4 regions of the Priestia sp. 10L35 genome follow, and region 2 is predicted to be linked to each of the others. Evidence: riboswitches for the same ligand, from Rfam matches in the RefSeq annotation. Region 2 holds a riboswitch; each other region holds the start of a gene.
The links. Region 2 has a riboswitch for S-adenosylmethionine ahead of AC1DEF_RS16360 (trans-sulfuration enzyme family protein). Riboswitches for the same ligand answer to the same signal wherever they lie in the genome.
Positions count from the first base shown of each region.

Region 1 (6,132 bases), on a different contig from region 2:
CTGTACGTGGAATCGGTGCTGGGATTTCATCTGCTTTTAACTGGACAGGATCGCTGGCAGTAGGGCTTGTGTTCCCAATTTTAGCTGATCAGTTTAGTTTGGGCGTTATCTTTTCAACGTTCGGGATCATTTGCATTCTCGGTTTATTCTTCATACGTTTTGTAGTTGTTGAAACAAAAGGACGTAGCCTAGAGCAAATTGAAACGGACATGGCAGCTCGGTCTGGAAGAAATTCTGTAAGTCCAGTTGAGCGTAATAAATATGTTTAATTGTCGTAAATGTTTTAAATGTAAGATGCTGAGATAAAAGTATTTTAGCTGAAGTGAAAAACGAACCACTAATCAAACACTTTGATTAGTGGTTCGTTTTTTTATGGTGAACGCAGGTTTCAGCTGTTTCGTTTCTTCTAGCAGTTGATTGGAGAGCAAGGCGAAGACTCCTGCGGGACAAGCGGAACAGATGAGACCCCCCAGGCGCACAAGCGACGAGGAGGCTCATCGGCCGCCCGCGGAAAGCAAAGCCTTGCACGGAAATCAACTGCGGGGTAACAAGCGGTTCAGCTCATGTCGGCCTTTGTTCGTCCCCAGCCTCTTTCTTATTAGTAGATACAGAGAGTTCATCTTTTACCCTGTCCTATTAGTGCCTAATAAAATGGAAAGATAGGTTAGCTTATCATAATGTAGACTTTAATAGATATTCATAACTAGCAATTTCTAAAACGAAAGCTAAATGTGCGTTCTGCTTACAAGAAGGTAGTGACCATCATCAACAAATTCTCATATAAATAAGTAAGCTTGTTTACTTTTAACTAAATTTATTTATTAATAGGGGGATTAACTAGTTGATGAATTTGACGCTTCATGAACGTTCTGAAAAGTTATTAAAGCAAAGAATTAAACAATTAAATCCGAGAGATCCATTTAACTTTGTTTTTATGGGAGACAGCAGAGGTGACGGACCAAACGATAATTGTTTCACGATGAGCGGTGAATTTGAGCTTGTGTTAAAAAAGGCGGTGGAATTGAACCCGCTGTTTATTATTCATGGGGGAGACACCGTCTATACAGGGAAAAAAGAGTATTTGGAGCACTTTGTTAAGGTTGTTGAAAAAATCGCCCCAAACATTCCTATGTTTGTATGCGTAGGGAATCATGATGAACTGTACCTTGATGAAAGCAATCTCGAAAACTTCAGAGCCACTATCGGAAAAGTACACTGGGTTATTGATATTCCTGTCTTTAACTTCCGGTGCATCGCATTAAATAATGTCATCAGTCCCAAAAATAAAATATATGGATTTACAGATAGAGAGCTTAATTATTTAGAGCAGCAGCTAGAGGATGCTCCTCGTAATACCGTTATAGCCATGCATGCGCAGCCAAATATCGGTCGGTGGACAAACCTTGAAGGGTTTCCTGTAACGACTCCTCAAAGTCAAGAGTTTTTTGATTTAATTCAAGAACACCGCGTGAAAAAAGTGTTAGTCAGCCACGTGCATGCGTATGACGAGCAGTTTATTAGAAAAAACAGAAACGGGTCGTTTACGCTTGGAAGAGGCACTGATTTTGTATTGTCAGGAGGCGCCGGCGCTCCCCTTGATTTTGAGCCGCCTTTAATTTTAAATAATTATAATTTTACGGAATTTTTTGTAAGCAGGTACGACATTTTAGGTCCTCTTCTTTGGAAGGATTTTGGACGACCTCGAAGAAATTGTTTGTAAAAACAAGAAAGTAGAAAGTTAGGTTCAAAAAAAGAGGCTGGAACAAAAGGGTTTTAGACGAAGTGAAACGAATCATCGATCAAGATGTGTGATTAGTGGTTCGTTTTTTTGTTAAGGCAAACGTAGGTTTCATGTGTATAGGTCTTTCTAGCAGGTGATTGAAGGACAAGGCGAGGACCCCTGCGGGAAAACCGTACATAACTCTTAACGAAACCTTGTAGCAGAAGGCTCAGTCAAACGTTATAATAGATAGTGAATAATGATATATTCTCTATATTTGTCATATATTTGTATTACATATGTAATTGAAGAAAAACATTCACTTGATATACTGTTTAATGACTTAACTTTATCTTAAAATTTACAGTGAACTGCCTGTTTATAGAGGCTTAGAAGATACACAGCAAATGGAGGAGCTATCATGGCAAACGAAAAGATGCAAGAAGGACTTAATCGTTTTATTAAGGAAGATTTAAATGACCTTTTAGGTAGACTGTTCCCTTTAATGGATCGGGAGTGTGCGGAAGAAAAGAGAATGCTTATCGAAACCGCGGTAGAGTACATCTATTCTTCAGGGTATCATCAAGGAGCAAAAGACTTGATCGAAACACATCGAAAAGATGATTACAAATTGTTAAGGCAAAAATTAGCGTCAGCACCTCCTGAAAACTGATTTTTTAAAATTTTTTTTGACAACGTAAATGTAAGGTGTTAAGATAACTCTAAATTCAAAACATTATAAACAATTAAAACTCTTATTGAGAGAGGCGGAGGGACTGGCCCTGTGAAGCCCGGCAACCATTTAACAATTTTGTTAAAAAGGTGCTACATCCTGCAAAGCGTACAGCTTTGAAAAATAAGAGAGGATTTCATAGATACTATGCCTCTCTATTCATGATATAGAGGCTTTTTATTTTATGTGAAGGTGTTTTGAATAAACAATTTCATAGAAATGCATCAGGTGCTGTGTAACGAATGTACGCAGCTTAAAAGGGAAGACCGGTGAAAAGCCGGCGCGGTCCCGCCACTGTAATGGGGAGCAACTTATTAACCACTGTTTCATTTTGAAATGGGAAGGGATAGGAAGCGATGAACCTAAGTCAGGAGACCTGCCTGTTGTATGCACTTAAGCTCTACGGGATATAGAGAGGAGTGAGGAATACGTGTTGAGAAAAACAGGCTATCTCAACTTTAGTTAAGTATGCGTATCATCTCTCTTTTTATTTCGAAAAGAGAGATTTTTTAGTTTACCGATAAAAAAATATACAGGGAGTGGAAAAAATGAGCAGTGTAAAAAGTTCGAACTTAGGTTATCCAAGAATTGGTGAAAAACGAGAATGGAAAAAAGCGCTTGAGCAGTTTTGGGCAGGAAAACTAGAGAAAGATATCTTTCTTCAAGAAATTGAAGCTCTTCGTCTAGCGCATCTAAAAAAACAGCGTGACGCAGGAATTGAATTGATTCCAGTCGGCGATTTTAGCTTATACGATCATGTGTTAGATACAGCTGTTATGTTTGGTTTGGTGCCAAAGCGCTTTGATTATGACGGGGGAGCGGTATCGCTTGAAACGTATTTTGAGATTGCGCGAGGAACAAAAGGTGCGGTAGCCTCTACGATGACAAAATGGTTTAACACAAATTATCACTATATTGTACCAGAGCTTGAGGAATGTACGCCGGCACTTGTAGAAAATCGCCCGCTTCAATTTTACAAAGAAGCAAAACAGAAGCTGAATATTGAAGGTAAGCCCGTGATTTTAGGTCCAGTAACATTTGTGAAGCTGTCAAAAGGATATAAAAAAAGTGAGTTTAAAGAAGTAGTTGAACAATTTGTTCCGCTTTATGCAACTATCTTAGCGGAGCTGCAAGCAGAAGGAGTAGAGTGGGTACAAATAGATGAGCCGGTTTTAGCTACAACGCTATCAAAAGAAGACCTGGCGCTTTACACAGAAGTCTATCAAACTTTGAAGGAAGCGGCACCGAATGTAAAAGTCATTTTGCAAACGTATTTTGACAGCGTTGATCACTACAAAGAAGTTGTGTCTCTTCCTGTTGAAGGAATCGGTTTAGACTTTGTGCATGACCGAGGCGAAAATCTCACTGCGCTTAATAAATATGGTTTTCCGACTGATAAAGTGCTGGCAGCAGGAGTGATTGACGGACGAAACATTTGGCGTGAAAATTTGGACGAACAGCTTTTAACAATCAGTGAAATTGAAGAAGCTGTATCAAAAGATCGTCTAATCCTGCAGCCTTCATCAAGTCTGCTACATGTTCCTGTCACGGTGAAAAATGAAGAGACGATTGATCCAGTATTGAAAAATGCGCTCTCTTTTGCAGATGAAAAGCTAAAGGAAATTACGCTGTTAACAAAAGCGGTGCAGCAAGGAAAAGAAGCAATAGAAGAAGAAATAAGCGTAAGCAAACAGGCAATTCAAGCATTAAATGGTTCATCTTTTCGAAATCATCAAGACGTGCAAAAAGAGCTGAAGCAGCTGCACAGCTATAAAGCAGAGCGACAAGCGCCGTTTGACGTACGTCAGCGCGTTCAGCAAGAAGCTTTTCAACTGCCGCTTCTTCCAACGACAACGATTGGAAGCTTTCCGCAAACAAAAGAAGTGCGAAAAGAGCGTCTAAAATGGCGTAAAGGCGAGTTAAGCGATGAAGCATATGAAGCGTACATTAACGAGGAAATAAAAAAATGGATTGAAATTCAAGAAAACATCGGCTTAGATGTCCTTGTGCACGGAGAGTTTGAGCGTACGGATATGGTCGAATACTTCGGTGAGAAATTAGGAGGCTTTCAGTTTACGAAGTTTGGCTGGGTGCAATCTTACGGTTCTCGCTGCGTGAAGCCGCCGCTTATTTACGGAGATGTATCGTATGAGCAGGCGATGACGATCAAAGAAACGGTCTACGCACAGTCTCTAACCAATAAGCCGGTTAAAGGAATGCTGACGGGTCCGATTACGATTTTAAACTGGTCGTTTGTGCGTGATGATATCCCGCGCTACGACGTCGCAAATCAAATTGCGCTTGCTCTTAGAAAAGAAGTAGAAGCACTTGAAAGTCAGGGCATTTCAATGATTCAAGTAGATGAACCGGCGCTGCGTGAAGGACTGCCGTTAAAACGAGAAAACTGGGACAGCTACTTAAATGCTGCGGTGTATGCGTTCAAGCTAGCGACGGTATCGGTGCAAAACGAGACGCAAATTCACACGCATATGTGCTATTCGGAATTCGAAGAAATTATTGATGCGATTAAAGCGCTTGATGCCGACGTGATTTCCATTGAAACATCTAAAAGCCACGGCGAATTAATTTATGCGTTTGAAAAACATACGTACAATCAAGGAATTGGACTTGGCGTATATGATATCCACAGCCCGCGCGTACCGAAGCTTGAAGAGCTTCAGCGAAACATTGACCGCGCTCTAAAGGTGCTTGATCCTGCATTATTTTGGATTAATCCCGACTGCGGCCTTAAAACAAGAGGAATCAGCGAGACGGTTGAAGCTTTAAAAGTGATGGTTACTTCAGCAAAACAAACAAGACAAAATTTATTACAAAATATTTAATAACAAGAAATTAAAGACCAAGCAGTGTAAACGCTACACTGCTTGGTCTTATGGGATTTTAAAAGGCCAAAAATATCCATTGACACTTCCCGTACATTTTTGTATCTTTTTAAAGGTGTTTTTAAAATCAGGGAGGTACAACATGAGTAACAACAGCACGCAGCACGTTAAAATTGTAACAGCGGATCCATCAGCGCTAGGTCTATTCGGACTTGCCATGGTGACACTTGTTGCATCGTTTCAAAAGCTTGGGGTAACCGATGGTGTTTCATTGGTATTGCCATGGGCGGTTTTTTTAGGCGGAATAGGACAGTTAATCGCGTCTATGCAAGATTTCAAACATAATAATACCTTCGGCGCAACTGCTTTTGGTGCCTTCGGATTATTTTGGCTAGGTGTAGCTATGACATGGCTTATTCAGCTTGGAGCATTTGGAGAAGCGCTCGCAAAAGAAGCGGATCCAAAGCAGCTCGCATTTGCTTTTGTCGGCTACTTGATTTTCAGCGTTTTTATGACAGTTGGAGCAATGGGCACTCATAAAGTATTATTTATTATTTTTGTGTTAATTGATTTCTTATTCATTGGATTATCGCTAAGTACATTCGGTGTGGCGTATGAGTACACGCACTTACTAGCAGCAGTGTCAGAGCTATTGATTGCTCTGTTTTCATTCTATGGATCTGCAGCGGCTGTATTAAATACTCACTATGGTCGAATTGTGCTTCCGGTGGGCAAGCCGTTTGGAGCATTTATCAAATAATCAAGATGTTAATTAAAAAGCGAAGTAGGGTTGAATTCTGTATGATGCAGAGGTCAATCCTTTTTTGTTTGGGCAT
Region 1 is NZ_JBFTKA010000003.1:741,564-747,695, reverse strand. Features, by position in the region: gene AC1DEF_RS15220 (sugar porter family MFS transporter) at 1-269, shown strand, start outside; gene AC1DEF_RS15215 (hypothetical protein) at 414-548, shown strand; gene AC1DEF_RS15210 (metallophosphoesterase family protein) at 845-1,720, shown strand; gene AC1DEF_RS15205 (hypothetical protein) at 2,142-2,393, shown strand; SAM riboswitch class I at 2,473-2,583, shown strand; cobalamin riboswitch at 2,663-2,851, shown strand; gene metE (5-methyltetrahydropteroyltriglutamate--homocysteine S-methyltransferase) at 3,002-5,296, shown strand; gene AC1DEF_RS15195 (acetate uptake transporter) at 5,439-6,056, shown strand.
Region 1: another riboswitch for S-adenosylmethionine. It lies ahead of metE (5-methyltetrahydropteroyltriglutamate--homocysteine S-methyltransferase); the one in region 2 lies ahead of AC1DEF_RS16360 (trans-sulfuration enzyme family protein).

Region 2 (6,132 bases):
ACGTATGACTCGATGGGGAGCACTTGCAGGGATGATTGTAGGTGCTGCTACAGTATTAATTTGGGTAAATACTCCATTGAAGGATGCCCTTTACGAAATGATTCCTGGATTTTTCTTAAGCTTGCTGGCTGTTATTGTAGTAAGTCTGTTAACAAAAAAGCCTTCAAAAGCTGTAGAAGATCAATTTAGAAACATGGAAAGCGTATTAGAACAGCATACAAAATAGTAAAAAAAGTACACAAGTCGTAACTTGTGTACTTTTTGCTTTTAATGCAAGCCATGTTGTCATATATATGTACTAAAGACAGATTAAGGAGGGTTTTTACATGCAACATTCTTATTTCCCTTACGAACCTACACAGCAACTGCGCGTAGATACACAAAATAGAGAAATTAAAGTAATTGGTGAAGGAAGTGTTTCAGCAGTTCCAAATGAAATTTCCATGACGATTGGAACCCGCACGGAAAACCGAGACGTTCAAGAAGCCTTAAAAGAAAATTCAGCTGTTTCAAATACTTTGCTGCAAGAAATAAAAAAACTTGGAATCAATGACCAGCAAATTGAAACAGGTTCGTTCACCATAAATCCTAAATATGATTACAGTGATGGAAAATCGACTCTTACTGGATACGAAGTACAGCACTTATTTAGAGTAAGAGTACAAGATGTAAAACAAGCTGGCGATGTCTATAACGCTACTTTTTCAAGCGGAGCCAACGTAGCGCAAGATCTTCAATTCCACGTTACAAATGATGATAAATATGAACAAGAAGCGATAAGTAAAGCTTTGCTTAACGCTAAAGAAAAGGCCTTTACCATTGCCAACACGCTGCAGCTCCCTATTAACCAAATCCCCATTTTAATCGAAGAAGGCCCCGTCTATCAGTCATCTGGCTCCTCGCCTAAGTTATTAGCAGCCTCTCCCCCTATTCAAGCTCAGTCCTTGACTGTATCTGCTTCTGTAAAAGTTACGTACACGTATTAATACTTATGGTAAACTATAGATTATTATAATGAAGAAACTAATCTAAAGGAGCTCTTTGCACAATGACTTCTGAACATTTACTAGCAGCTTATCAAACCCTATGGTTGAACCGTTCGTTCGCTTCTAAACAAGCCATGACAAGTGAAGATCAGCTTCACGAAGCCATTATGAAGGATTTAAAAGATGAAATGACTCATCCACGCGTCCGGCAAACACCGTATGTAAAATATCACCTTGGCATAAAAAGAATTCTAAACAGCAGTCTTTCCTCTGATGAAAAAGTTGCGCTTACGTCCCTATACACAAACCTTTTAGATAGCTGTATATAACGGATATCAATCCAGTGTAAAGACGAACAAATGGGATAAAGGAGCTGAACCGCTAGAAGCAACGAAATAGATGAAACCTACGTTCACCGTGACAACAAAAAACAAGAACTATTAATCAGTAATTTTGATTAATAGTTCTTGTTTAACTTTAACTACAATACTTTTGTCCCAGTCTCTTTTCTTTATTTAATTAACGCCTTTTCTTCTAAGCTTTGAAAAACAGCGTTAAAGTCTTGCTTCAAATCCTCAAATTCCTCTAACCCTACTGAAAGGCGAAGAAGTGAATCAGTAATTCCTTTTTCTTCACGCACTTCTTTTGGGATACTCGCATGAGACATTGTTGCAGGATGCGTTAGAATGGATTCAACTGCACCTAGACTAACGCCAATTGAAGCCAATTTGACTCCTTGTAAAATATGTCGCGCTACTTTTTCATCCTGTACTTGGAAAGAAATCATAGCTCCGTATCCATTTGCTTGTTCTGAAATCAGTTTGTGGTCCGGATGACTTTTTAAGCCCGGGTAGTATACACGGCTCACTAGAGATTGTTCTTCAAGCCACTTTGCAAACTGCAGCGCTGTTTTTAACTGCTGATCTAAACGAACTTTTAATGTCTTAATTCCTCGAAGCAGTAAAAAACAATCCTGCGGTCCTAAGATAGCACCAAAAGCATTTTGTACAAACTTTACTTCTTCTGCTAGCTTTTCATCGCTTACCACAACTAGACCGCCAATGACGTCACTGTGACCGCTGATATATTTTGTAGCACTATGAATCACAATATTTACACCAAGGTCAATGGGCTGCTGTAGATAAGGTGTTAAAAACGTGTTATCCACAATTGTAAGGAGGTTGCGCTCCTTCGCCAAACTTGCTACTGCTTTAATATCCGTTACCTGCAAAAATGGATTTGAAGGGCTTTCGATATAAATAGCCTTCGTATCTTTTGTGATAGCTTCTTCTACTTTCTCAACCTTCGTTGTATCAACAAAAGTTGTTTTGATACCAAACTTTGAAAATAATCGTGTTAATACACGATATGTCCCGCCGTACGTATCATGTGAAACTAAAATTTCATCCCCTGATTCAAAAATAGATAACACCGATGAGATAGCAGCCATACCTGATGAAAAAGCAAAACCAGCGTATCCATTTTCTAGCTGAGCAATGGTGTTTTCTAAAGCCTCACGAGTTGGATTTCCTGAACGAGAATAGTCATAGCGGCCGTTGTTCGTCTCATCTTCTTGGTTAAATGTAGATACCTGATAAATAGGTACGTTAACCGCTCCAAAATGACCGTCAATTCCTGTATTTGCATGAATTAAGTTCGTACCAAATCTATGTTTATTATTGTTGGTATGCATCAAATGCCTCCTTCAAATCTTTAATTAAATCATCTGCGTGCTCAATTCCAACTGATAACCGCAGTAAACAGTTTGTTACTCCGACACGATTTCGAATTTCTTCCGGAATATCAGCATGTGTTTGACGAGCTGGGAATGTCATTAAACTTTCCACGCCTCCTAAGCTTTCTGCAAATGTAATAACTTTGACATTTTCTAAAAGTACTGACACGATGTCAGGGTGTGAGACAGCAAAAGAAATCATGCCTCCAAATCCAGTTGCTTGTTTCTTCATGATTTCATAGCCTGGATGTGTTTCAAGACCAGGGTAATACACTTTTTCCACGAGATCATGAGCAGTAAGCCAATTTGCAATTTTCAGTGCGTTTTCATTATGCTTTTCCATACGAAGCGCTAGCGTTTTAACACCTCGTAATAACAGCCAGCTATCCTGTGGACCTAAGATTGCCCCAGCTGCATTTTGATAAAAATGAATTTTCTCTCCTAAGCTACTACATCGAGCGACTACAAGACCAGCAACTACATCATTATGACCCCCAATGTATTTGCTTGCACTATGTATCACAATATCTGCTCCAAGCTCTAAAGGACGCTGATAATAAGGGGACATGAAGGTATTGTCAACGATGGTAAGTAAATCATGCTGTTTGGCTAACGCAATTGCTTCGGGCAAATCAGTCACGTGCATCATTGGATTCGTAGGTGTTTCAATAAATAAAGCTTTCGTATTGGGACGAAGCGCATCTTTTACTTGTTCGAGATGGGCTGTGTTGACGTACGAAACAGTAATTCCTTGCTCTGAAAAAATTTCATTTAGTACTCGGTACGTTCCTCCGTATAAATCCTCTGATACAATTAAATGATCTCCGTTTTTAAATAGTGCTAAAACTGCCATTACACCCGCCATTCCTGAAGCGAATGCTACTCCTACTTCTCCTTTTTCCAAAGCAGCAATTGCTTCTTCCAATGCTGTACGAGTAGGATTTGCCGTACGTGCATAGTCAAATCCTGTACTTTGTCCTAAAGCAGGATGAGCAAATGTTGATGCTTGGTAAATGGGGGTTGTAATAGAACCTGTTGAAGGGTCACGACCTACTCCTGAACGAACTAATAAAGTTTCAATTTTCATCTATTTCTCTCCTTAACTCAAAATAAAAAACACTCTTCACAGATGGAAGAGTGTTCGTTTATACACGATTTCTCTCATCTGTTAGAACAATACTGATGTTCCACAGGAATTAGCACCGTTCAAATGAATGTTTCATTTGATGGTTGCCGGGCATCGCAGGGCCAGTCCCTCCGCCACTCTGGATAAGAGTTCTATATAATTGTTGGTGGTTAACGTTTGTTGTTAATAACTTTAATAAAGATTTTCTATATTGTCAACATAATTTTCTAAAAAATTTAAATCATCTCATTTGTTTATTCAATATACTTGTCCTGATAAACACATAAAAAAAAGAGACGAAAGCGAGGTCTCTTTTTCTAAGGCAAGTGTACAGATTTTACGTGAGCTAACTTCCAATACATACTTTCTCCATTTGCCGTAATTAGTTCAACAATATTATTAGAAACTTCTTTAAGTACGCCAATCTTTTCTGATTGATCCCCTAAATCTAATACGACCAGCTGATTTTCATATTTTTTAAGCTGCTCTTCAAAGTTTCTGACAAAAGGTGCAGAGGCGGGCCTTACGGGGAGCTCTTTGTCACTTAAAGAATAAGGGGTTAACTCATTACTGTAAGGGGTAAGCCATTTCAAATGATGCAGAGAAACAAAGACATTTTTATACACTGGAGAATAAAACACAAGATAATCATTCAGCACGCTTGTGATATAGCCATGCAATGATTTCCCTCCCGTTACATAAATTTCAATAAATTTCCCTTTTGCCTGCTGTAAAATATTACGATAAGAAATCCGCTGACTTTCTTCTATCAAATTCTCTTCTATTTCACGTAAAACCGTATAGTCTTCTTCCGATACTTCCCGCAAACGATGCATGTGTAAAAGAGGAATATACAAATAATCATGTCCATTATACAAAACCATAATATCTAATCCAAGATCAATAAGTCTGCCAACAAATGTCGTTTTACCTGAAATATCCAACTCCACAATTTTATTGATATAATGATTCATACTCATACTCATTCTCCTCCTTTTTCCTATATGTTAGAAAAGGTGCTTTATAAGCACCTTTTATGTTCCATTTCATCATGCTTTCCAACGATAATTTTTCGTTTTAATAACTTTCTCGGCCGGTGCTGAAGAGCGTGAACCGGTACGGCGTCCTCCTGTGCGTCCACCCGTACGGCGTCCTCCCGTGCGATCTGTGCGTCCTCCCGTGCGGCGTCCTCCCGAGCGATCACCTGTGCGGCTTCCTGTACGTTCTTCTGTAGACTTCGCAGCTTCAGCCTCTCCATTTTCTTCTGTTTCTTCATTATTTTGATTGTTATCGTTTTGCTTAAAAGCCCCTTTTGCTCCCACACAAATGGTTTTAACGTGTCTTGGCTGTAAGCGTAATACTTGATTATTCTGCACAAGTGTAAATGTACCATTTCGGCTTTGTACTAACACGCCCTCTACAGCTTCAGGTCCTCCATTATTGATTGATACCCATTTATGAGAAAGGTGGGCAAAAAGATCGTTAAAGCTTTTGGATTTCATATATTCTGGTTCTTGGCTCACTAAGAGTTCATTTGCAGATTGACTAGTTTGATCTCCATTGTTGTTTTGATATTCACTCACACTCTTAACGTGTTCAGTATTAATATAGACGACACCGTCGTCCTCTGTGAGTAATACTATATAAGCAGATTCAAATGAACCTAAGACATCAAGAAGCTGACCTGCTTTTTTCTCAGGTCCACCTTGGTTAACCTGCACATATTTAGTTTTCATCAATGATAAAGTTGTAGCAAAAGTTTTTCCTCGATATAATTCTAATTCTGCGCTAATTCCAGTAAACGTTTGTGCCGAATTTGACATAGTATCTTCAGTGATACTTTTCACATGCGCTAAGTGATAATATACAAGTGTATATTCTTGTTGATTATTATTTTGATTGTTTTGGTTGTTTTGGTTGTTTTGGTTGTTATTTTCACCATTATTGTTATTATTGTTATTGTTGCTTTCCACTGCTAAGATTAAATAATCTGATTGCACGTCAACCAAATAACCTGTTTTAGATTCAGGTCCTCCACGATAAACGGTCACCACTCTTCCTTTTAGGGGTTTGAAGTGAGAAGAATAGCCTTTATCAGGCATTTGTATATTTCGGCTGCGTTTTTGGCTTGATTTTTGGCGTAGATTTTGATTTTGCCCTTGTTCTTGGCCATAGTAATAGTTACTCATTGTTTTTCCTCCTTATTAGTTATCCTTATTGGTCATTCATACTGTATATATACGTATCATGTACAGCTATTGATTTCCTGCATTTGCCTATTATTA
Region 2 is NZ_JBFTKA010000004.1:148,643-154,774, forward strand. Features, by position in the region: gene putP (sodium/proline symporter PutP) at 1-226, shown strand, start outside; gene AC1DEF_RS16345 (SIMPL domain-containing protein) at 327-986, shown strand; gene AC1DEF_RS16350 (hypothetical protein) at 1,049-1,315, shown strand; gene AC1DEF_RS16355 (trans-sulfuration enzyme family protein) at 1,498-2,679, opposite strand; gene AC1DEF_RS16360 (trans-sulfuration enzyme family protein) at 2,663-3,808, opposite strand; SAM riboswitch class I at 3,880-3,997, opposite strand; gene AC1DEF_RS16365 (hypothetical protein) at 4,165-4,827, opposite strand; gene AC1DEF_RS16370 (spore coat protein) at 4,897-5,949, opposite strand.

Region 3 (6,132 bases), on a different contig from region 2:
GGAGCTTCTTTTCTCTTTAGTATTGCGTTTGGTATTTATGCGCTGATTCAAAAATATTTAGATCATACGCAAATCGGCTGGACGTCTCTTATTTTATCAATTTGGCTTGTAGGCGGCTTGCAGCTAATGGGAATGGGTCTTGTCGGAGAATACATTGGCAAGATTTTTAACGAAGTGAAACAGCGTCCTAAATATGCGATTGAAAGAGATTTATATACAAAACACTCATTAGACAAACAAAAAGATTTGCTTATGCATTAATTTAAGAAGCTTCTCCTAAATGGAGAGGCTTTTTTTGTTAAAGCGTTTATCATAATTTTTGAGTGAACAGGAAATGCTACTACTAAAATTTCTAAGGAGATCAAAATCTATGAAAAGACTATTTTATACAGTCAGCACTTTTTGTTTTGTTTGGCTTGCTTTTGCAGCCATTCATGTCAGCGCTCTTTCGATTGAGAAGCTTCCAATGAAGAAATCATCTGAACAATGGTCGGTTGAACTGACAAAAGCGAGCATGACGGGAGATAATCAGCTAAAGTGGAAAAATAACGTCTATCATACATATGGATTAACCGTTGAAAACATTGGAAAAGACGTAGAGCGCGTGCAGGTCCAAGCTTTTCGGCACGAAGGAAAAAACAAGGCGAAATACAGCTTGTTTTCTCCTATTGAAAGGTCTAACTTAAGCAAAAGCGGTCAGCGTTTTCGCTACGCGAATTTTGCTGTTCCTGGAAAAGCGGCAAGTTTAGACATTATGATTAACTGGACGGACGAACGAGGCAATCATCAACAACATTTTGAATTTAAATAAAAGTCTTCGCTTAGGCGAAGACTTTTTTTGCAGGAATTTATCCTCGCATGTGGAAAACGAACACGAAAGGAGAGATCCATAATGATTGCAAAAGCTACTGAAGAAGAATTACAGGAAATTCGGATGAAATCTGCTGATGCGCTGTTTGAAGGAACGATGAAGCAGTTTCATCCGTCAGCTGAACGCGTAAATGAACTAGTTGGTAGTGCCTTTGAAAAAGGCTGTTATTATTTAGTTTCAAGACAAGAAAATAAACTCGCAGGCTGGGGTCTTATCGGCCCATCTACCGACTTCTTTTCAAAAGAAGAAATTGGCTTTATCTACGAATTATATGTTGTACCCGAATACCGCGGGCAAGGTTTAGCCAAGCCGTTAATGCAAAAAGCAATTGATGAATTGTCTATCAAAGGATACCCTGAAATCAGACTCAGCGTTCATGCTGGGAATTTTGCACAGCATGTGTATCGTGAACTTGGCTTTGTAAATAAACAAATATCAATGAGCTTCCAAGTGGCAAAACGTCCGTAACGTTGATGAATGTCAGCGAGTCCATAAAACATAAGATGTTATACATGCGATGAGGTTCGGTAATGAAAGTAAAAGTAAATAAGTAGCCCAAACAGCGCCTTTATCTAGTACTTCAACGGCTCCTCCAGCTGTATTGTCTGAGGAGGGGGGGGCTTCAAGCGCGTTCATAATCAAAGCCGCTGCTGCTAAAATAATCCCTCCAATACTTCCGGTTGTTTTGACAATTGCAATATGGAAAGTAGATGAAAAGGCAATGCTGAGAAGCAGCAGCAAGCTTCCCAAAAAAGCAGATAACATATATCGTTTCATGTGCTCACCATCCTTTATGAAAGCATACCATATTTTACTTCTTTTTTCTTTTTATTGAAAAGCTATTGACGTAACCTATAAAACATATTAGAATAGTCAGAAATAATTTAAAAACGAAATATTCTTATCTAGAGAGGTGGAGGGACTGGCCCTTTGAAACCTCAGCAACCACAATTATTGAATGGTGCTAATTCCAGCATAGCCTAGCTCTGACAGATAAGAAGAGGAATCTTTTTCTATGATGAAATCCTCTTCTTAGGAAGAAACATTTCGTATAGAAAAGGTGATGACATTGAATAATACACAAACGAATTTATGCATTAATGATTATTTAGATCTATACTTATTAGCAAAAGAAATAAAAGACGAAACGTGGCAGCAGGAAATTTTAGCCGCGCTAAAAACGCATCAAAATCGTTCATTTGAAGAAAAACAATCCGCCCTAGTTCAAGAGATATGGGAAGATTTTAAACAGTTAAATGAAGATATTTCTTTTACGTATCGCTTAATTCAAGAAGAGCCAACTAACGAACAATTTCAGGCTAACTTAAGGCACTTGAGAGAACGGCGGATTACGCTGAGCCGTGAGTTATATTTAGCTAAAAAACAGTATGTTGAACACACGCAATAAAAAGATCCGCTTGAGAAACAAGCGGTTTTTTTGCGTAAAAATGTTAGAATCGTTATATTTCGGGTAGTAAATAGATAAGACAAGCAAAGGAGGGATAGCAGTGGCCCAAGGTGTATTGTGTGAAGTGAATGAGTGCATGTATTGGAAATCCGGAAATAAATGCAGTGCAGAGTCCATTTACGTTGTGAGTCCTGAAAGTAGTCACCATGTTTCTGAAACGGAAGAACCTGGCTGTAAAACTTTTGAACCCGCGAGATAAATGCTAGTTTTTATAAAAAAGCATAAAATGAACGATGCGCTGACGGAATTGAGTCGGCGTTTTTCTATTTTTTTAAAATACTATTACTTAGGTGCAATAATAAATACATAGTAAAAAAGCAGTGCCTATGTCTAATTGTGCGTTTAAACAAAATGATAAGATAATTTTTTTGTTTTTCGACAAAAGAAAAGTGAGAGAAAGGTGATAGAATACAAATATACAGCCTAGCTGTCTTTTAGCACAAATTTATATGAAAGCGCTAACAAAAAAGGCTGTGTTCATCTCGTTTTGACAGATTGGAAAAAGGGGAGACGTTTATGCAGGGGAAAACTCAGGGGAAAGAATTGAAACGCGGGTTAGAAGAAAGACATGTGACGCTGATGTCCTTAGGAGCAGCCATAGGGGTAGGACTGTTTCTTGGATCTGCATCTGCTATTAAATTAGCAGGGCCAGGAATATTATTGGCGTACGGATTTAGCGGAATGATTATGTTTTTTATTATGAGAGCACTTGGAGAAATGGCGATTCAAAAACCTGTTGCAGGTTCATTCAGCAAGTACGCACGCGACTACTTAGGGCCGCTTGCTGGTTATTTAACAGGTTGGAACTACTGGTTTTTATGGGTTGTAACATGTATGGCTGAAATTACAGCCGTTGGTATTTATATGGGGTATTGGTATCCGGATGTACCAAACTGGATTTGGGCGTTATCGGCGCTTGTCATTATGACAACGGTTAACTTCTTAGCTGTTAAGGCATATGGTGAACTGGAATTTTGGTTTGCACTTATTAAAATTTTAGCGATTGTATTAATGATTGCCGTTGGATTATTAATGATTGTGTTCGGAATCGGCAACGGCGGCGTTGCGACTGGTATCAAAAACTTGTGGGACAACGGCGGACTGTTCCCGAACGGATTCAAAGGTATTTTGCTGTCGCTGCAAATGGTCATGTTTGCGTATTTAGGAATTGAAATGATCGGCGTTACCGCGGGAGAAGTGAAAAATCCCGAAAAATCTCTAGCAAGAGCGATTGATTCTGTCTTTTGGCGTATTCTGATTTTCTACGTCGGTGCGTTATTTGTCATTATGTCCATTTATCCGTGGCAAGAGATTGGTTCACAGGGAAGCCCGTTTGTATTAACATTTGAAAAAATCGGCATTCCAGCGGCGGCTGGTATCATTAACTTTGTTGTACTAACAGCAGCTCTTTCTTCTTGTAACAGCGGTATTTTTAGTACAGGCCGTATGCTGTTTAACTTAGCAGAACACGGAGAAGCACCAAAAGGATACGGTCAGCTTACAAAGGGCGGCGTACCGGGAAAAGCTGTTTTGGCATCAGCAGGTGCGCTATTAGTCGGAGTAGCGTTAAACTACATTGTGCCTGCCAAAGTATTTACGTGGGTAACAAGTATTGCAACATTCGGTGCGATTTGGACATGGGGAATTATTTTGCTTTCTCAAATTAAATATCGCAAAACGTTAAAAACAGGTGAAGAGGCAAAGCTGAAATATAAAATGCCTTTATTTCCGTTAACATCTTATGTGTCACTTGCGTTCCTAGCGCTGGTAGTGGTTCTCATGGCATATAATCCAGATACAAGAATTGCAGTTGTCATCGGACCATTATGGTTTATCGGTCTTATTATCGCGTACTACGCAAAAGGATTTCATAAACGAAGTCAAAGTTCAGCTGCAGCTGAGCAAAAGCTAGTGAAATAACAGAAAAGACCTCTTTCTTGGAAAGAGGTCTTTTTTTATTAGTTTATGTGTGAATGATTAGTTTATTTTAAGGGATCATTGGTACGGATAAATAATGTAGAAAATATTCTATTTATTCTGTACTATTTAGTTAGAGAATTCGTTAATGATTAAACGGTAATTGAAAGTGGATGAGTATGTTAGTTTTATGCTTTTTAACGCCACACAGTGCATCGAAAAGTTGGGAGGACATATGCAGAAATGATTGAAACATTTAGTGAAAAAGACATAAAAGGTTTGCTGCTGTTATCGCAGCTGGAAAAATGGGATTATAGTGAAGCAGATTTACATACGATTTTTTCATCTGGAGACGTATTTGGTCATAGAAATGAGAACGGAGACATCGTATCAAGTGTGGCCGTAATTTCGTACAAAAATCAGTCAGCTTTTATAGGAATGGTGATTGTGAGAAAAGATTACCGAAAACAAGGGTTAGCCGGGCAGCTCATGAAGCATTGTCTGCAAGTTCTTTCCCCTGAGATGAATGCCTACTTAATTGCGACAAAAGAAGGTGAGCACTTATATCAAACAGCAGGGTTTAAAACCGTGGACTATGTAAGTAAATATATAAGCAGTGAATACACACCAAGAGCATTTAAAGTTTCAGGATTGTATACACGACCCTTAAAGAGAAGTGACTTCAAAGGGATTGTAAAGCTTGATGAAGCAGCATTTGGAGATAATAGAAAGCTATTTTTAAAAAGTAGAATTCAGCAAGCTGAAAAAGCAGTTGTCTTACAAAACGAACAAAATAAAATGACGGGCTATGGTTTAGCGGTTCGTACGCCGAGCAATATCGTGATTGGTCCCGTAGTTGCTCCAAACGCTGAAGCAGCGATGCTAGTCATTGATGAACTAGCGAAGAATTACAAAGAAAAGCTGAGAATTGACCTGTCTTCTCATGAGGAAACGTTAAAGAAACTTGTGGAAAATCACGGATTTCAGCTTCAAAATGAGCCTCCTGTTATGGCGTATGGTGTCAATCCTCTCCCTGCTAGACAGGGCAATCTTTTTGCTATAGCAGCTCAGGCGTTTGGATAAAAAGAAAGGAGAAGCTCCTTTCTTCGCGTCTACCGAATTCTATCAATTTTAAATCCATTATCAATGTGATGAAAGCCGGCTTTTGGATAGTAGTTCATAGCAGAAGGAGCGGAAAGTAAAATCAGCGCGGTTTCTTCGCCGATTTCTGATTGAACGTGTTTGATGAGCTGTGTACCGATTCCTTGCTTTTGATAGTCTTTTACAACAGCTAAATCCGATAAATAGCAGCAGTAGCTAAAATCTGTTAACGCTCTGGCTATGCCAATGAGTTCGCTGCCGTTCCAAGCGGTAATAGTAAGAGAAGCATGATCGAGCATTCTTTGAATGCGATCAAGATCTTGTACAGGACGTTTAATACCGGAATGTACAAATACTTCAGCAGCTTGTTCCGCACGGATTAAGACGTTGGTTTTATAAATAATGGTCATTGCGTCATCTCCTTGATTTATAAGATATAGTCTAGTATATGAAGAACCTGAACTGAGAGTAAGTGTCAGAAACAGCGAATTTAATAGTATCAGTTAGAAAGGAAAAAACACTATGTTAGAGCTAATGCCTTTGCTTGATAAAAGAAAAACAGATCCCTTATACATGCAGCTTTATATCTACATAAAAAAACAAATTCAAAAAGGTACCATTCCGCCTCATGAAAAATTGCCTTCCAAACGAAAGCTAGCTCTTCATTTAAGCATTAGCCAAAATACGGTTGAAGCAGCTTATATACAGTTAGAAGCTGAAGGCTATATCGAGATACTAGCCAGGAAAGGAGCATTTGTAAAAGAGATAAAAAATG
Region 3 is NZ_JBFTKA010000001.1:919,289-925,420, forward strand. Features, by position in the region: gene AC1DEF_RS04685 (glycosyltransferase family 2 protein) at 1-261, shown strand, start outside; gene AC1DEF_RS04690 (hypothetical protein) at 371-811, shown strand; gene AC1DEF_RS04695 (GNAT family N-acetyltransferase) at 893-1,339, shown strand; gene AC1DEF_RS04700 (hypothetical protein) at 1,352-1,648, opposite strand; SAM riboswitch class I at 1,770-1,871, shown strand; gene AC1DEF_RS04705 (hypothetical protein) at 1,935-2,279, shown strand; gene AC1DEF_RS04710 (DUF1540 domain-containing protein) at 2,380-2,538, shown strand; gene alaP (alanine permease AlaP) at 2,856-4,259, shown strand; gene AC1DEF_RS04720 (GNAT family N-acetyltransferase) at 4,500-5,339, shown strand; gene AC1DEF_RS04725 (GNAT family N-acetyltransferase) at 5,369-5,767, opposite strand; gene pdxR (MocR-like pyridoxine biosynthesis transcription factor PdxR) at 5,880-6,132, shown strand, end outside.
Region 3: another riboswitch for S-adenosylmethionine. It lies ahead of AC1DEF_RS04705 (hypothetical protein); the one in region 2 lies ahead of AC1DEF_RS16360 (trans-sulfuration enzyme family protein).

Region 4 (6,132 bases), 210 kb from region 2:
TGCGCATCTCTTCCCAGCGGTCCAATGTTCAGCACCGGCATCTTCAGCTCCTCTAGCTCTTCTAACGGGATATGATACCCTTTATTCCATAGGGGCATATTGGCTACTAACGTGTTAAATGTATGAAGCGGATGCTGCAGGCTGGCATAGCTTAAATCCGAAATTCCGCCAAAATAGCTTTGTTCAACTAGCTCCAATTGGAATTGCTCTTTGGCAGTTGCCTGTACGTTTGACAAAATCTCTTGTACAAACGGATCATCATGTGAACAAACGGCCGGATAAAAAGGCGGCGTAAAAAATAAGACCATCATCGGAGCTGCTTCTTTACATAAACCAGCTAAAGAGTTTACTAATTTAATGGTTTTATTTCTGTCATCCTCCTCTTGTGCCAAAAGTGCTGCTTCCATTTCGTGCACATATTTTTCGCCGTGCTGTTTGACTGCATGAGTATAAAGTTCTTCATACGTCCATACGTTCACGTCAAGAGATGAACCCTTCATTCCCTCAGCGTACTGCCTAGCGGCTTTATTATAATGTTTTTTTACATTCAAAGCCGCTTTGTCAGCCGATTTCAACAGCAGATCTGTTACTTCTTTAAGAGAGCGGTTTAACATAAATAAATTAAATAATACAACGGCAGAGTGCGGAACTTGAACTGAATACTCTTCTTTTAAATCTTTTTGTATCAGCACCGTAGGAGGTGGACTCGTTTCATCTCTTACTTTTTCGCAAAAATCAACGTTTAATTCTATTTCTTTTGTTAAATAAGAAGCTAGTAAATTAGCATTTAAACCAGCTAGCGGTTCCCCTACATGAGTTTCTTTTCCATAACACAAAAAGCTTGGCATGATTTTTCCAATCGATCCTGAGTACACATAGTTCGTTTGATCTCCAGGATAGCGGCTGAACACCGGTTCTGCATTTAGCATGAGAGAAAAATCCAGCTGATGTTTGCGGGCAAGTTCTAAAAGAACAGGCACTGCTTTTCTCATCCCAAGCGAATTTACTTCTTCATCCGGTACCGACAGCAGCAGGATGTTTCCGTCAAACTCTCCGTTGCATGCTCGTTCAACCATACTGATATGCAAGGCAATGCCTGCTTTCATGTCCATCGTTCCTCGGCCAAAAAGCCAGTCTCCTTTTATCATATCTTTTTGTACGTGCGCCGGAACTTGTTCCATATGGTTATAAAAAGTACTCGTTAATGTATCAGCGTGAAAAGCATCCTTTTTCCACTGTCCATAATCTTGTACATCCACTACATCGTAATGACTTACTAGTACAACTGTTTTATTCGTATTTTTCCCTTGAACAAAAGCTGTGACAATCGATCGCCCGTCTCCTGTTGAATGAAGCTCGACTTGCTCGTTTTTTTGAAAGTAAGGCAGCTTCAATAAATACGACGCTATCGATTCAGCCATTTCCACTTCTGCCATCGTTCCTGTCACGCTAGGTATAGAAACCAATTCGCTTACAAGTTTTTTTAACTGTTCTTTTGTTTGATACAAAGATGTTTTGTTCGACATACCCTTCATCTCTTTCCTTTTTCTAAATTTTCTATCAAACAAAACCATTCGTCAATCCCTTTGACAGAGACCCTTTCATTCTATCCCTATGTATCATAGTATGGCGCTGCCTTTATGCACATGATAAAAAAAGAGTGCGCGGCTAGGGATAGCACCGCACACTCTTTTTTTACTTTTGGTCATCTTCTAAAAAATCTAGGATACGATCAATAAGCTGTTCGCTTCCTGCATCGTTTCCGTGTTCAAGAGACATTTCCATTTCAATGCTCCTTTCATAAAATATTCTTGTTTTATAACATACCACAATTCATTTCGAATGTAACCTTTAATTTGTGTAAAAATTTCGACAATTTATGATTAATTTTAAAACCTAGTGAGTATTGATTATACCCACCAGATTCTTTGCTTGTCAAAAACCATGCTTTCTATTTAAAAACACTTAAAAAATAGAGGCGCGAGCAGACTTCTTCTATAAAAGACAGCCTACTCGCTCAAGCTTGGAACAGCATGATGAATAAATTTCTAGTTCATTTGCTTTTTGTATATCTTTAATATCTATGCCTACAGCATATGTACGAACATGGTTTTCGACCACAATTTCATAAAATGTTTCTAACTCACGATAAGCTACTTGATAATGCTTTCCTAATAATTTCACTGCTTCCTTTAATGCTTTCTCTCCTGTATGTGCTGCAACTGCTGTATGACTCATAAAACCCTCTCCTTTTAGAAAAATAAAAAAAACTCATTTTGCTTTGATGCAAAATGAGTTTTTCACCCGTTTTATCACCCAAAGCACATGCTTTGCTGGTAGGAGCACCTTACATTCGTAGGTTGCTGTGGAGTCAAAGAGCCAGATCTCTCGTCCACTCGTGATAACTTTTTAATTTAAAATTTATTTTATCAAACAATTCCATCCGCGTAAATAGAAAAATAAAAATATTTTAATTTTTTCGGTAATGGAATGAATTCAAAAAATGAAAGCTTAGATTAGCAAAATAAGAAGCTGCTACAAGTAATGCCTCTTCATTTAATGAAAAAGAAGGATGGTGCCATTCATATTCTCCAGCTGTACCCATCCATACAAAAAATCCTGGTACATGCTGCTGATATACGGCAAAATCTTCTCCTCCAGGCGATTGTTCAGCTTCTACGACTTGATAACTAAGATCCTCTGCCGCTTTAATAGCCAGTTTTTCCAGCTTATCATCATTGTTGACTACAGGAAGATATGGATACCATTTAACGTCTACTGAAGCCCCGAAAGCTGCGCCAATCCCTTCAGCAGTTCGTTTCATAAGAGCCGGTATTTTTTCTCTCGCTTCTTCTTGAAAGGTACGCACCGTTCCTTCAAGCGTTACTTTGTCAGGAATGACGTTCCACGAGCTCCCTCCGTGGATTTGAGTTATGCTGACAACAACATTTTGAAAGGGGCTGAGATTACGGCTGACAATGGTTTGTAAACTAGTAACAATTTGACCAGCAGCAGCAATCGGATCTATTGTTTTTTCAGGAATACCCGCGTGACCTCCTACTCCTTTGACGTCAATTTCAAAACGATCAACGCTTGCCATTAAAGGTCCCGGTTTGATACCAATGGTTCCTACAGGAAGATCCGGTTTGTTATGCATCCCAAATATCGCTTCCACTCCTTCGAGCACACCTTTTTCAACTAGCATTTTTGCCCCTGAAGCCGTTTCTTCGGCTGGCTGAAAGATAAATCGAATCGTACCGCAAAGCTCCTGCTGACGCTCTTTAAGAAGGATAGCTGCTCCGATTATAGAAGCCGTATGAAAATCATGGCCGCACGCGTGCATAACACCGTTCACTTCAGAAGCAAATGGCAGATTGGTTTTTTCTTCAATTGGCAGCGCATCAATATCAGCTCGAATAGCGATAGTAGGTCCCGGCTTTCCTCCTACAATTTCTGCTACTGTCCCTACGTCTAATTGGAATGCATCCGCTATAGAAATATCATAGTGCTTTAACCACTTTTTAATACGTTTAGTTGTTTCATATTCTTTCATTGAAAGCTCTGGAAACCGGTGCAGCTCACGGCGTATGTCTATTAACTCATTTAGTAGTAATTGATCTGTCATATTTATCACTCTTTCACATTTCTTAATTTGGATCACTTCTCTATCTTTTACGACAAAGAGTGTACCTTATTGAATTTTTTATAAAGAAATACGGTCGTATAACCTTCTGCAAGGCGCTTTTCTTTAGCTTGAACATATCCTTTTCGTTCATACATCTCAACTAACCAAGGATGTTCTTTTGCTGTTCCTAAAGACACACCTGGTGATTTAAACATATTTTTTATTATCTCTTCCTCTACTAGATGCAGCAGCTTAGATCCAACGCCTTTCCTGGCAAACGACGGGTCTACTGCAAACCACCAAAGATGCGGAACAGCAAACGGACCTGGATGTTCTCCCCAAGGCATTCGTATAGACACAGTTGCAGCGATTCTTTTATCTTCTTCATATACATAGCAAAGGTTTTGAGAAATATTTTTCTTAACGAGGGCAAGATCAGCAGTAGCTGCTAAGAAAGGAATGCCTAGCTCTCGAATAGGCTTATATGCTTGTAGAGTTAAGTTCAATAAGTTATCTGCGTCGTCATTTGTTGCCAAACGGAATTCATTTTTCATCTCTTCGTCTCCTTATGTAGTGCTTAAATATTTTATTTAACTTATAAGTTTACTAAGAATTAAAAAAGACAGACTGCCGCCTTGCGTACTCACTATACAACTGCTTTTATAACGTGTCAATTCTATTTATCGTTTTCTATAAAGGGTATAAATAAAACAAAAGAGATTGAGACATAACTAAATCACTCCAAGCTGACGATGAAGAAATGGGATACATGAGCTGGACTGTTTGTTACACCGCTGTCGATTTCTGTGCAAACCTTCGCTTTCCGCAGGCGGCAGCTAAGCCTCCTCGTCACTTATGCTCCTGGGTGGCTCACCTCTTCCCCTTTTCCTTTTCCCCCAGAAGTCTTCATCTTGCCCTCCAACCAGTAGCTAGAAGCACCTACATACATGAAACCTACGTCCAACATAACCATGAAAAGATCTGAACGAAGTTGGATTCTCTATCAAGAATCTCCATTCATCGTTCGGATCTTCCTGCAACGAAAATACTTTTTTCACAGCCTCATTACGTATATACCAAGATCAACTTCAGGATTCACTTACCGTAGCTTTTAAAGTAGCTGCCAACACCACAAGTTCTTCTATAGATGCTAACTCCTCCTGTGAAGCCGCAGCTACTTCTTCAGCATAAGCAGCTGCTTGTTTAGCAACCTCTGAAAGGCCCATGACAGACTCCATTACCTTGAACGAATACCCATCAATCTCTCCTGTTGCCTTTGTCATTTTGTTCATTTGTTCTTGAGCAGCAAAAACATCTTCCATGATTGTGGAAAATTGTTCATTTACATCTTCGACAGTGGCAATACCAAGTGTGACTTCTTCTGTATTGACTTCCATGTTTTGATAAGCCTGCTTTGCCTGCGCTTCAATTTCTTTTAACAGATGACTGATTTGTATAGCGGACGTTTTAGATTCTTCCGCTAGCTTACGTACTTCTCCTGCTACTACAGCAAAACCTTTTCCATGTTCCCCAGCTCTTGCAGCTTCAATAGCAGCATTAAGTGCAAGAAGATTTGTTTGTTCAGCAATTCTTGTAATCGTGTCAATAATTCGTCCAATCTCTGTAGAACGATCTTCGAGTCCCTTTACTTCACTAGTGGATATCTTAACTGATTCATAGATTTTATTCATTTGGTTCGTCACCTCTTTCACCGAAACATTTCCAGTGGAAGCATGTTCAGAGGCTCTGTTCATCGATTGCTGTACCCTTGAAGAATGATCAGTCATTTTCTGAAGGAGCTTGGCCATATCCACCATAGCTTGCTCGGTTTCAACCACATTTAGCAACTGCTTATCAGAACCCGCAGCAATTTCTTGAATCGACATCGTAACTTCTGTCACAGCTGTTTTTGTTTCCTCCATGCTTGCAAACAGTTGCTCTGAGGAATGACTGACCGTGCTCTTTGTTTTACTTATTTTCTGACGCAGCATTCTCATGTGAATCATCATTTCATTAAATGAAGATATGAGTGTACTAATCTCATTTTTCCCTTTCAAAGGAGCAAGATCTACAGATAAATCACCGTTTGAAATCCCTTTCATTGTTTTTGACAAATTTTCAACCGCAATTATGTAGCGACGTATGATAAAATAGAACACGGTAGTTGTAAAAGAAACAAACAGAAATGTAATCACTAGCGTAATCGAAGCTGCTTGCTCTTGTTTCACAATAAGATAATAATTTGTTACTTCAATTACAGTAGATGTTATGGCCATCATGGCTGCAATCATACATAGCATTTTCATGCGTAAACTTTGAAAAGCTTTTTTCATTTTTTCATCCCCTATACAATCTAAAGACATAGAATGTCTAATCTATATTAGTAGTATCGGCATATTTTTATATTTTTTTGTAAAAACTAAAGAAGAATTGAAACAATTATTATTGGCGCTTTTCCACTAAATATTGGAATACATTTCATTCTGCAAGGCGCTGCAACAGCAGTT
Region 4 is NZ_JBFTKA010000004.1:360,413-366,544, forward strand. Features, by position in the region: gene AC1DEF_RS17435 (M20/M25/M40 family metallo-hydrolase) at 1-1,526, opposite strand, end outside; gene AC1DEF_RS17440 (hypothetical protein) at 1,996-2,238, opposite strand; SAM riboswitch class I at 2,307-2,408, opposite strand; gene AC1DEF_RS17445 (M20 peptidase aminoacylase family protein) at 2,471-3,625, opposite strand; gene AC1DEF_RS17450 (GNAT family N-acetyltransferase) at 3,673-4,179, opposite strand; gene AC1DEF_RS17455 (methyl-accepting chemotaxis protein) at 4,714-5,958, opposite strand.
Region 4: another riboswitch for S-adenosylmethionine. It lies ahead of AC1DEF_RS17440 (hypothetical protein); the one in region 2 lies ahead of AC1DEF_RS16360 (trans-sulfuration enzyme family protein).